Symmachiella dynata: one gene and its partner. The protein of the gene in region 2 interacts with the protein of the main gene of each other region in a pairwise test. Links are inferred from orthologs where the notes say so. Each region holds a gene or a part of one and is shown on either strand. Other genes may lie near its edges. The genes, in order: Mal52_RS03275 and sufU.

The links.
Region 1: the proteins of sufU (region 2) and Mal52_RS03275 interact in binary tests that used the Escherichia coli proteins (3 or more experiments, as listed by UniProt). The link is inferred for Symmachiella dynata from one-to-one orthologs.

The regions. Positions count from the first base shown.
Region 1 is NZ_CP036276.1:859,030-865,008, forward strand. Bases 2,164-5,023 are described here. They hold Mal52_RS03275 (cysteine desulfurase family protein), read right to left. Parts: upstream 4,238-5,023; coding sequence 3,089-4,237; downstream 2,164-3,088. Other genes in these bases: Mal52_RS03270 (class I SAM-dependent methyltransferase), read left to right, coding at 2,164-2,695; Mal52_RS03280 (peptidyl-alpha-hydroxyglycine alpha-amidating lyase family protein), read left to right, coding at 4,389-5,023. Outside these bases: Mal52_RS03260 (bifunctional riboflavin kinase/FAD synthetase), read left to right, coding at 1-597; Mal52_RS03265 (DHH family phosphoesterase), read left to right, coding at 660-1,664; more of Mal52_RS03270, read left to right, coding at 1,913-2,163; more of Mal52_RS03280, read left to right, coding at 5,024-5,309; Mal52_RS03285 (hypothetical protein), read left to right, coding at 5,670-5,979. UniProt on the Escherichia coli protein: Master enzyme that delivers sulfur to a number of partners involved in Fe-S cluster assembly, tRNA modification or cofactor biosynthesis. Catalyzes the removal of elemental sulfur from cysteine to produce alanine.
Region 2 is NZ_CP036276.1:1,063,861-1,069,966, reverse strand. Bases 2,187-5,173 are described here. They hold sufU (Fe-S cluster assembly sulfur transfer protein SufU), read left to right. Parts: upstream 2,187-3,477; coding sequence 3,478-3,870; downstream 3,871-5,173. Other genes in these bases: Mal52_RS04055 (aminotransferase class V-fold PLP-dependent enzyme), read left to right, coding at 3,912-5,165; Mal52_RS04065 (hypothetical protein), read left to right, coding at 2,187-3,152. Also shown: Mal52_RS04070 (AAA family ATPase), read left to right, coding at 113-1,081; more of Mal52_RS04065, read left to right, coding at 1,260-2,186; tig (trigger factor), read left to right, coding at 5,904-6,106. UniProt on the Escherichia coli protein: A scaffold on which IscS assembles Fe-S clusters. Exists as 2 interconverting forms, a structured (S) and disordered (D) form. The D-state is the preferred substrate for IscS.

The DNA of each region.
Region 1 (5,979 bases), 200 kb from region 2 along the record:
GAGGGGCCGAACTTTTTTTTCGGACGGGACCGTGCGGGGGATATTCACAAGTTACACGAGTTCTGCGACGAAGCGGGACTCGATCTGAAAATTGTGCAGCCGGTCGGGCTGGGCGGTCGTATGGTCTCTTCCACAGCGATTCGCGGCTTGATCGCTACGGGACATGTCTCTAAAGCGGCGGAATTATTGGGGCATCGGTATCGCATTCAAGGGACGGTTTCTCGGGGGGCGATGCGCGGCGCGCAACTTGGTTTTCCGACCGCGAATTTGGAAGCGATTCCCACGGTCATCCCCTGTGATGGGGTTTATGCGGCGATCGGCATCTTGGGAGATCAACGCTTGCCGGCGGCGGTCAATGTCGGGCCGAACCCCACATTCGGCGAAATGCAACGCAAGTTAGAGGTGCACTTGATCGACTTTTCCGGCGACTTGTATGGACAATCGTTGGGGGTGGAATTTGTGGAACGGTTGCGGGCCACGACTTCCTTTGCAGGCATCGATCCACTAAAAGAGCAATTGGCGCTCGATATCGCACAGGCCCGTACATTGGCCACGGCAGCGATACAGGAATCGGCGCGCCCCTCCGGCGAAGTCTAATGGTCGAGGGTGCGACGCCATCTGCAAATTTTGTTCACCGGCAATACCAATTGGAAAAGCGAATGACGATCGACTGGGAGCCGCTGGGCAAGATTATTAACGACCATCAGCGATTTGTGCTGACCAGCCACGTGCGCCCCGATGCCGATGCACTCGGCTCGGAAATCGGCATGGCCCGCATTCTGGTCGCGTTGGGCAAGCAGGTGAAGATCGTCAATCAATCACCCACGCCACCGCGATTGGGGTTTATTGATACCGAAGGTTGGATTTGCCAACTCGGTAAGCAGGCGACGGCCGAAGAAGCCCTTGATACCGATGTGCACATCATTCTCGATACCAGCGCCTGGGGCCAGTTGCAGGATATGGGCAAAATCCTGGGCAAGACTGATGCCGTGAAGGTCGTCATCGATCACCATGTGAGTAGCGATGACCTGGGCGCGATCGTGTTCAAAAACACCGCTGCCGCCGCGACCGGTGAGATGGTTTACGAATTAGCGGTCGCTTTGGGATACACAGTCGATGCGATTGCAGCGACAGCCTTATATTGCGCGATAGTGACCGATACGGGGTGGTTTCGTTTTCCCTCGTCGACGGTGAACACCATGCGCGTCGGTGCCGCACTTATGGAATTGGGAGCAAACCCGGCAGCGCTGTATGAACAACTTTATGAACAGTATTCCCTGGCTCGTATGCGCTTGGCGGGGCGGTCGCTGCAACGGATCACGCCGGAATTCGACGGGCTCCTGACGCATACCTACATCCGCTGGGACGACTATGCGGAGACCGGCGCCGTTCCCCCCGATACCGAAGATCTGGTCAATGAGTGCATGCGAATTGCCGGGGCGCAGGCGGCGTTTATTTTGATTGAACAAAGTAACCGGCAGGTGAAATGCAGTTTTCGTAGCCGCGTCGGAATCAACGTGGCAGCCGTGGCGGAACAATTTGGAGGTGGGGGGCACCAACAAGCGGCCGGCACGATATTGCCGGGGCCGATCAGCGACGCGCGGCAGAAGGTGCTAGCTGCGCTGCGACCGGTAATGGAACAAGTGAAGAAGGCCGGGGGTTAGCACGGTTGGGCAGCGTCCATAGGGTGGCCGCGATTGCCAACGGCAATCGGGGCGGGCGAAGCCCGCAAGAAGCAGCAAATCACGGACTCCTTGATTGATGAAGCTGCATTGGTTGAGGCAGCTGAAAATGCTGCTTCTTGTGCCTTCGGCACACGGATTGCCAATGGCAATCGGTGCCACCCGTTTTGCAACCCTCTCCCAGAGGGAGAGGGAGTCGAAAATTCAGGGATGTACGAGGTTAGGTGAATATGGCGGAAGTTATTCATGGGAAGGTCTACGACTATCCCACCTATTACGACATCATTTTCGCAGCCGATTGGCGGAAGGAAATCGCCTTTCTTGAGGCTTGTTTCGACAAGTATGCCGGCGGCACGGTGCAGCGTGTGTTTGAACCGGCGTGCGGCACCGGGCGGTTGTTGATCAAACTAGCCCAGGCGGGTTACGACGTTTCCGGCAACGACCTGAATCCCAAAGCGGTCGAGTTTTGTAATCGGCGACTGGGACGAAGGGGTTTTGAACCGACCGCCGTTGTGGGGGACATGGCCGATTTTCGCTTGCCCCGCAAAGCGGATGCCGCCTTCAATCTGATCAACAGTTTCCGGCATTTACCGGACGAAGATGCAGCCACGGCGCATATGCAATGCATCGCCCGCGCCTTGCGCAAGGGGGGCATTTATCTGTTAGGGCTACACCTGACGCCCACGAATCATCGCATCTGCGACGACGAATGCTATGCCGCCCGGCGAGGAAATGTCGGCGTGGAATCGCGGTTGTGGACCATGTCGGTCGACAGCAAAGCACGCGTCGAAATGGTCGGCATGACGCTTGACGTCACAACTCCCAAACGGAAGTTGCGACTCGTCGACGAGATGCCGTTCCGGATGTACACCGCCCGCCAATTCCGCCAACTCTTGGCCCGCGTGCCGGAGCTGGAGTTGTTGGAAACATTCGATTTCGACCTCGACATCAACGCGCCCATCAAGGTCAAAGGCCACAGCGAGGATGTCATCTTCGTGCTGCGAAAAGTATAACGTCCCTGTTATTTGTACGCGGCTACCCAGCAATTTATTTGATGACGAAAACGCCGTCAGTAGCACCCATTCTAGGCGGACAGCAAATCAATCACCGCAAAATAGTGGCAACCGAGAACCAAGTCACTTCTTTCATCTAAGGGGGGTGAATTCACCATGCGCGACAATGGTTTGTTATGGTCGATATTTTCACTTTTCGTGTATTTCGCTTCTTTCGTGGTTCTTTAATTTATTCCGCGAAAGTGAAATTTGCGATTAAGAAAACAAACCACGAAAGAAGCAAAATACACGAAAAGGAATGGTGCGATTCTTAGGGTTCTTAATCGCATTGGCTGCGTGCAAAGAATTTTAGACTCACAGATTGCGTTGTTCGTGGGTTCTTCCGCCGGGGGATTATTCTCGCAAGCGACCGACTGCGTCGGCAACAACCTCAACGGCGCGGTCGATTTCTTCGGTCGTATTGAATCGTCCCAAACCAAATCGCAAACTGGCGCGCGTGAGTGCGTCGCTGACTCCCATCGCCCGCAGGACGTGGCTCGGTTGCGGATCGGCGGACGTGCAGGCCGATCCGGAACTGACGGCAATCTCCCGCATGCTATTCATCAGCGCATCGCCTTCGACGCCGTCAAAGCTCACATTCAGGTTTCCCGGCAAGCGTTGTTCCGGATGGCCGTTTAAGGTGAGCCCGTCGAGCCGGTCTTGCAATCCTGTCCACAATCGCTCGCGCAATTCCAACAGCCGCGCCGCTTCGTCGACCATCGTTTCACCACACAGTTCACACGCTCTGCCAAGTCCCACGATCAACGGCACCGGCAACGTGCCGCTGCGCAAATGCCGCTCATGGCCGCCGCCATCGAGCTGCGGTTCCAGCTTGATCCGCGGAGAACCGTGCCGCACAAATAACACGCCGATGCCCTTGGGCCCGTAGATTTTGTGTCCGGACAGGCTTAGCAAATCGATCGGTGTCGTCGATAGGTCAAGCGGCAACTTGCCCGCGCTCTGCGCCGCATCGGTGTGGAAGTGAACCCCACGTTCACGGCACAACGCGGCGATTTCAGCGATGTCGTTGAGCGTCCCCACTTCGTTATTGGCCGACATGATCGAAACAAGCACCGTGTTGGGCCGCAGCGACTCGGCGATTTGTTGCGGATCGACCATACCATATTGATCGACCGGAAGCACCGTCACTTCGTAGTCGCTGCGGGAGAGACGTTTGGCCGGATCGAGCACCGCTTTGTGTTCGGCGGCGGCGGTGATCAAATGACTCCCCGGCGGTGCGGCGTGCAAGACGCCCTTTAAGGCGAGGTTGTTCGCTTCGGTGGCGCCGCTGGTGAAAATCACGTTCCGCGCGTCAGTGTTGAACAGCTCAGCGATCTTACCCCGCGCCGCCTCAACAGCGTCCCCGGCATCCCAGCCAAAACGATGGCTGATGCTGGCAGCGTTTCCGTAAATCTCGGAAAAATACGGCAACATCGCATCCAACACGCGGGGGTCGACGCGCGTGGTGGCATGGTTGTCCAGATAAATCGGAGTGGCAGTCATGTGAGGTCTTGTTCAGCATGGCAACGGATCAAGAATCTATTGTCCTGCGCCGCGCTACGGGAATCAATGCGGCTGGTTGTCGGATTCTTGTCGTTCGTGGTAGGCTGACAACAGATTGACCTCTCTCATTCCGCTTAGGAGCATGGCTGTCGTGAGTCTCTACCGATCAACCATTAAAGCCGTCATGGCATTTGCCGTTTTGGCCTGCATCTCCACGCTGGCTGCTGCTGACGAACCGCGAATTGATTTTACCGCCGTGTTGGATGCGATTGAGGTTCCCGACGATATCGAACTGGGGAAATGCTCCGGCGTCGGTGTCGACAAGCAAGGTCGTATTTTTCTACTACATCGCGGCAAGCGGCCGGTTTTGAGCTTCGATAAAACGGGCAAGTTCCTGCGTGCGTTTGGTGACGATTACGTGGCCACCGGGCATGGGTTGAAAGTCGATCAACAAGGGCATGTGTGGGTGACCTGCACCGAGCAGCATATGGTTTACAAATTCAATGGCGACGGCAAATTGCTGTTAGCCCTGGGGCAAATCGACAAACCGGGCACGGGCAGCGATCCGCCGCAATTCGATCAACCGACCGACGTCGCTATCGGCCCCCAGGGCGAGATCTACGTCGCCGATGGTTACGGGAACAGCCGGATGGTCAAGTTTTCCCCTGAGGGAAAATTTCTGGCAACGTGGGGACAAGCGGGCGAACAACCGGGGCAGTTTCATGCTCCGCACCAAGTGGTCGTCGATTCCGACGGTCAGGTGATCGTCGCTGATCGTGACAACAATCGCCTGCAGGTTTTTGACGGAAACGGAAAATTCCTCAAAGCCTATCCCGTGAAGACGGCCTTCGGCGTGGCGCTGGATCGCGACGGCGTGCTGTTTGCCTGTAGCGGGGACAAGATTCACCAACTCAACAAATCGGGCAGCGTGGTTAAGTCGTGGGGCGAAGAAGGTAGCGGCCCGCTGGAGTTCGGCATCGGCCATCAAATCGCCATCGACCGCGCGGGGAATCTTTATGTCGCCGAAGTAGGTAGCAAACGTCTACAGAAACTAAGGCGGCACAGCCGCTAGGTGCGAGCTTCCGCTCGGAGTTGAATAGGCCGCTCCCGTTGGTCGCTGCGCCTTTTTAAACCGGTCTCCGGGAGGGCAAGGCCGAGCCACGCACTATCAAGTGGCGATGCGTGGTCTAGCATGACACCGTCTAGTCAATGGGGATTAGAATGAGGCAACAACGGTAACTAGGCGATCACGACTGTTACAGACCGAGATAGCACCCAGTAGTGATCGATCCGAGTTTTCAGGATTTTCCCTTGCCTTCCAGTAGATAGAGACAGAGGATGACGACAGTGTACTGTGACGAATAGGGTCAGCGTTTCTTTCTTCGGCACAACTTGTCATTCAGCTCCCATTCTACGGACACAATCGTTCGCAATGAAAACCACTCCAACACTCAGCATGCTGATATTCGTTGGCTTGCTGGTGATAGCCGCGTTTTATGTGTTTCAATTTCGCAATACTTCGCACCTGCCAAGCATTGTCAATCAGCCAAGTCCAGATGAGCCATTTGTGTGGCCTGCCAATACCACACTTGAAGCGACCGAAGAGATTATCGTTATCCTTCCCGGTGACATTGTTGCAGACAACGAGACCATCGGTTCGGTAATACAGACATCAAGTCCAGACACGCGAATTGCCTTTGATCCGCCCGATGGTTCTCCAGCATTCCGATCAATTTCGCTGT
Region 2 (6,106 bases):
TTGCGTTGACGCCGCCTCTGTCCCCTGCGCCGGTGGGCTGGTATAATAACGGCCACCCCGCTTTTTTGAAAATTATTCCTCGCTTACTCCATAATATCGCCACAAAAACCGCATGATTGTATCCACTGAAATCGACGGAACGACGCTCCAACTCGGCCGTCCTGATGAGTCGGACGGACATTGGATCGGACAGGAAGAAATCCTCAAACAGCTACTGGCCTGCTGGCTAGTGGTCGATGACGCCGATTTGGCGCTCACACCCCGGTTGGTCGGCACGCCCGGTATCGGCAAGACCACGCTGGGTATGTCCGGCGCGCGGGTCCGCAAGCAGGACCTGTACATCTACCAATGCACGGCCGACACCCGCCCCGAGGACCTGCTGGTCACCCCCGTACTGGCTGAAAGCGGAAAAATCGCCTATCACGCCTCGCCGCTGGTGACCGCCATGATTCGCGGCGGCATCTGCATTCTCGACGAAGGCAACCGGATGAACGAAAAGTCGTGGGCCAGTTTGGCTCCGCTGCTGGATCATCGTCGCTACGTCGAATCGATCGTGGCAGGCATCACGATCCACGCCCACAAGGACTTCCGCTGTGCGGTGACGATGAACGACGACGAGTCGACCTTCGAAATCCCCGACTACATCCTCAGCCGCCTGCAACCGACGCTCGGACTGTCGTTTCCCAGCCGCGAAGACGAATTGGCGATCCTCAAGTACCACCTGCCGTTCGCCGAAGAAGAGATGCTCAACCTCACGGTCGAATTTCTGCAACAGGCGCACGAGCTAAAACTCGATTTCTCGACCCGCGACGGCATCAATTTACTGCGGTATGCCGTCAAGCGACTGTCGCAGGATTCCGATCATCCCCTGAGCAAAGACGCCGCCTGGCGCGAGTCGCTGGAACGCTGCCTGGGTGAAGAGGCGCTCGACCTGCAATCGTTGGCCGACCGCAAGTCGCAAACCTTGGGCGGCACCAACGTCCCCATGGGCCTGGGCGATTTCTTCTTCAACCCCGGCGACCCCCTGCACCCCGACTACCAGGACGACGATGAGTTTGATGATGACGACGACGACACATAAGTCGCCCGTCGACAGAGATGCAGCAAGCACACAACCCGACCGTCTACCGTCTACCGTCTACCGTCTACCGTCTACCGTCTACCGTCTACCGTCTACCGTCTACCGTCTACCGTCTACCGTCTACCGTCTACTGTCTACCGTCTACTGTCTACTGTCTACTGTCTACTGTCTAAGGCCTATCCCCCCCGTGCCCAGCGACTTCCTCCGCATCAGCCCCAAAATCCGCGTCCTGCCGATCATTCACGGCAGCGGAGATTGCGCCCTAGAAGTGCGACGGGTGATGTTGTCGGAACAATTTGATTGCCTCGCGGTTCCGCTTCCGCCATCATTTCAATGCGATGTCGAAGCGGCGATTGAATACCTGCCGACAGTCTCGTTGGTGATGCAGCGAGAAAGCTTGCCCGGGTATGGGACCCAGTGGACGCCCGATGCCGACGACACCGCCTCCGATCCTGACGACCCGCAAGCCAGTTATGTGCCGATCGATCCCTGCCAAGGCGTGATCGCCGGGCTGAGGATCGCCATTCAGGAGCACATGCATCGCGCGTTTATTGATCTGGAGACCGAGGAGTTCGTCGAAACAAGCACCGTGCTGCCCGATCCTTATGCGCTCAAACAGGTGCCGCTGGAGAAATTCGCCGCCGGAATTTTGCCGGCGATTCCTCGTCCACGGCAGGATCAAGTCTGCGACCGCATTGCCGCCATGGGAGCCCGACTGCGCGAATTGGAACGCCGCTTCGATTCGATCCTGCTGATTTGTTCACTCGTCGATTGGCCCTGGATCCGCGAAGCCTATACCCAGCCGCCGGAAAACCCGCCCGAAGATGATGAGGTGTTCGACACCGATAGCTATCAAGCGGACCCCAAAACGTTGGCGTTTATGCTGGGCGAATTGCCGTTCATTACCGGGTTGTATGAACGAGCCCGCGCCGAATTGGATGACGACGAAAACCTATCGATCGACGGCGTCAAAGAATTGTTGCTCGTCTCGCGCAAAAAATATCGCAAGGAATTCGGCAACCGCGCGCGCCCCCTTACGCCGCATCTGTTTGCGCAATACTTGAAATACGTGCGCAACCTCTCGCTTGTCGAACGGCGGCTCACGCCCGATTTGTACACACTGGTGATCGCCGCCCAGCAATTCGCCGGCGATCAATTCGCCATGCACGTCGCCGAGACGGCTCGCGATTATCCATACCAAGACAATCTCCCCTTTGAAACGATTCCGCTCAGCATCGGCCGCGCACGTTTACCCGACGGCGATATCGTGGGACTGAAAAGCCGCCTCCCCGGTTCTCCCGTGTCGTGGCGCACCTGTGAACTGCAGCGTCGGCCGGACAAGGCCGAACAAGAGCGTTGGGAATATCGGTGGGATCCCTACCGTCAATGTAGCTGGCCGCCCGAAGATGTGGCGATCGAAAACTTCCGCACGCACGTCAAAGATCAGGCCAACGCCATCATCGGTGCGGACTTGGCCCGCAGTGAAAAATTCAACTGCAGCATTATGGATGGCCTAGACATCCGCGAGACCCTGCGAAACTGGCACACGGGTGATTTATACGTCAAAGTCATCCCTCCCAGTCGCGGCGGCTTGGATTGCGTGGTGATGTTGTTCGATTCTCCCGCCGATCCGCGTGATTATCCCTGGCGGGTGACCTGGATGGCCGAGCATCACGACGAATCAACGCTGGCACTGTTCGCGACCGACTACCACAAGGAGATGGTCGGACCGGGTATCGGCATGGCGACGTACGGCGGGGCGATGTTCCTGTTTCCGCCGCGACCGGTCCCCGACATCTGGATGGACCCCCGTCTGGACTTCACAGAAACCTTGGAAGAACGCCTCGTGGCGGCCGCGTGTCTACACAGCAATGAGCGGCACATCGCCCTGCTGAGTTCCCTGCCGCCCGGTCCCGGGTGGCGGCGGTTGGCAAAAAAATTCCGCAAACGGCTGGTGCATGTTCCACTGGGCCGTTTCAGTCAGTCAACTGTCCAGCAATTACGACTCGTCCACGTTCTGAACGGCCAACAGGTCCGCAGCTACGCCTCGCACTTCATCCGTAAAGCTTAAAACAGCCCCGCGACTTGGCTTGGCACAGCGATGGGCCTAAAATGCAAAAAACATAGCGCCGCCGAACGTGGGGTGCGTCATGACGCACCTTATCTCTGCAGGACGGATATTAAACCCAATGCACTACGACTTAACGTAAGTCTCGTCTGATTACGGTGGGGAATCGCAATTTATGCGAAAACCCTCACCCCGGCCCTCTCCCAGAGGGAGAGGGAGACAACACCGGACAGTCATCACATAACCAAACAACCCCGTACGGTGCGTCACGACGCACCCTACTCTGGCTTCGACAATTTCTCTTAATGAAAGTAACAGGTGTCGCGACGTGAGCGACGATCTTTACCAAGAACATATTCTTGACCACTTCGAGTCCCCGTACCACAAAGGTCCGCTCGAGAATCCCACGTGCATGCACCGGGACAAAAATCCGATTTGTGGCGACGAAATCCAACTCGCCCTCAAAGTCGATGATTCGGGCAAAGTCCAAGAGGCATGGTTCGAGGGGCACGGCTGCGCGATTAGTCAGGCGGCCGCATCGATGCTGGTCGAAGAAATCGAGGGCAAAACTCTCGAGGAATTGCGGGATTTCGATGCGCAACAAATGTTGGACCTACTCAAAGTCCAGTTGACCGCCACCCGCCAAAAGTGCGGCCTGCTTGGTTTTAAGGTCCTCAAAACGATGGTCTATTCACTCGATGGCACTCCGGCGGAGAATTGATCCGCAACGCCTCACCGTCGTACAAAAAGTAAAATAGCACGATGACAAAATCCGCATTGCAACCAACGCTCGATGTCTCAGCCGTCCGCAACGACTTTCCCATTCTGGGCAAGCCGCTCGCTGAAGGGCGGCCGCTGATCTATCTCGACAACGGCGCCACCACCCAGAAACCGCAATGCGTGATCGATAAGGTCACCGAGTGCTACGAAAACTACAACGCCAACGTGCACCGCGGCGTCCACACACTCGGCGATCAAGTGACAACCGAACTCGAAAACGCCCGCGAAACCGTACAAAACCTGCTCAACACCGCCGCGGTCGAAGAGGTCATTTTTACTGCCGGAACGACCGCTGCCATCAATCTGGTTGCGCACGGCTGGGCTCGCAAATTTCTCTCCGCCGGCGATGAAATCCTCGTCAACCTGATGGAACACCACGCCAACTTGGTCCCTTGGCAACAAGCTGCGGCCGCCACCGGAGCAACGCTGCGGTACCTACCGCTGACGCCCGATGGCCGGTTGGATCTGACGCGACTGGACGAAGTTCTCACGGAAAAAACAAAGCTCGTCGCCGTCACAGGAATGTCGAATGTGCTGGGGACGATCAATCCTATCGACGAATTGGCCCGCCGCGCTCATGCTGTGGGAGCGGTGATCCTGGTCGATGGTGCGCAAAGCGTCCCCCACCAGCCGGTCGATGTGCAGGCAAGCGACATCGATTTTCTCGCCTTTTCGGGACACAAAATTTACGGCCCCACCGGAATCGGTGTTCTGTACGGCAAAGCAGCCTTGCTGAACGCCATGGACCCATTTCTGGGTGGCGGGAATATGATTCGCTATGTCTACGAAGACCGCTTTGAACCGGCGGATTTGCCGGCGAAATTCGAGGCGGGCACACTGCCAATCGCACAGGCCATCGCCTTGGGAACTGCAATCGACTATGTCACCGATTTGGGATTTGAAGCAATTGCCGCTCAGGAGCACCAATTGACGGTCCGCGCGCAGGAACGCTTGGCAGAAATCCCCGGCCTGAGAATTTTCGGCCCAGCTCCGGAGCATAAAGGGTCGATTGTCAGCTTCGCCGTTGAAGGTCTGCATTCCCACGATATGGGGGAATTGCTGGATCGCAAAGGGGTCGAAATCCGCGTCGGACACCATTGCACGATGCCGCTGCACGATTGGCTGCAGGTCTCCTCGACATCACGGGCCAGCTTTGCGTTTTATAACACGCTGGAAGAGGTCGACGCTCTGGCTGAAGCGATACTCTATGCGCGAAAAGTCTTTCGGCTGGCTTAATCACAACGAAGCTGGCTGACATCCGCATGAAATGCAGCATCGTTGATGCGTTCATGCCGCTCGCCGAAGGAATAGTAGGGTTTTGCTGGTCCACCGAGCAATTTCGGGAAATTTATCTCTTAAAAAGGAGTGATTTCCCTACTTGTTCTTTGGGGTCTAAAATGTAGGATTTGTCCAGACAGGTAATTCGCATTTGGTACCAGTGTGAAATGACCTCGATAGCGGGCCAGCACCCACCTCCGCACACCCCGAGAATCCGACCCCTTGCGGGCTGGTGATTCGAGGCTAAAGCGAAGGAACGCGGCGGTGGGTGTTGGGTGCCGCTGTTCTGGGCGCGGTTGCTTTCCGCCAAAATCGGCTAAAAAACTGTCCACTTGCGGGGTTCATTCCCTCCAGATGGAAGTTTTTCAAAATTGTGAGCGCTGGAATGGGTCCGTTGACTTGAGTCGACGGCCTAAGCTTTGTTATAACGCCGAGTACTGCGGGTGTAGCTCAGTGGTAGAGCACCACGTTGCCAACGTGGTTGTCGTGGGTTCGATCCCCATCACCCGCTTTTTTTTATTGGCACCCGGCAAAACAGCCGCACGTCGAATGCTGCTGTCATTCACTTCGTGCGGCCGACCAAAAAAACGGTTGGCGTCCCGATTTCGTGATTTGCCGCCGACATGGCGATGTCCCGGCCGGTTCTTGCTACTTTTTCACAGAGAAATGAATTGTGAGCCGATAGGCCTGCCGATTATGAGCGAAAACGAAGCGACCACCACAGACGAAACCGCTGAAGATGCAGGCGTCGCTGAAAATGACGCACCCGCAAAAATGGAGTTGAAGGTCGAGATCAAAGACATCGGCCCCTGCAAAAAACACGTCCATGTCATCGTGCCTCGCAAGGACATCGACGACGTGCACGACGCCGCTGTCAGCGAATTGGTCGGCAATGCGCA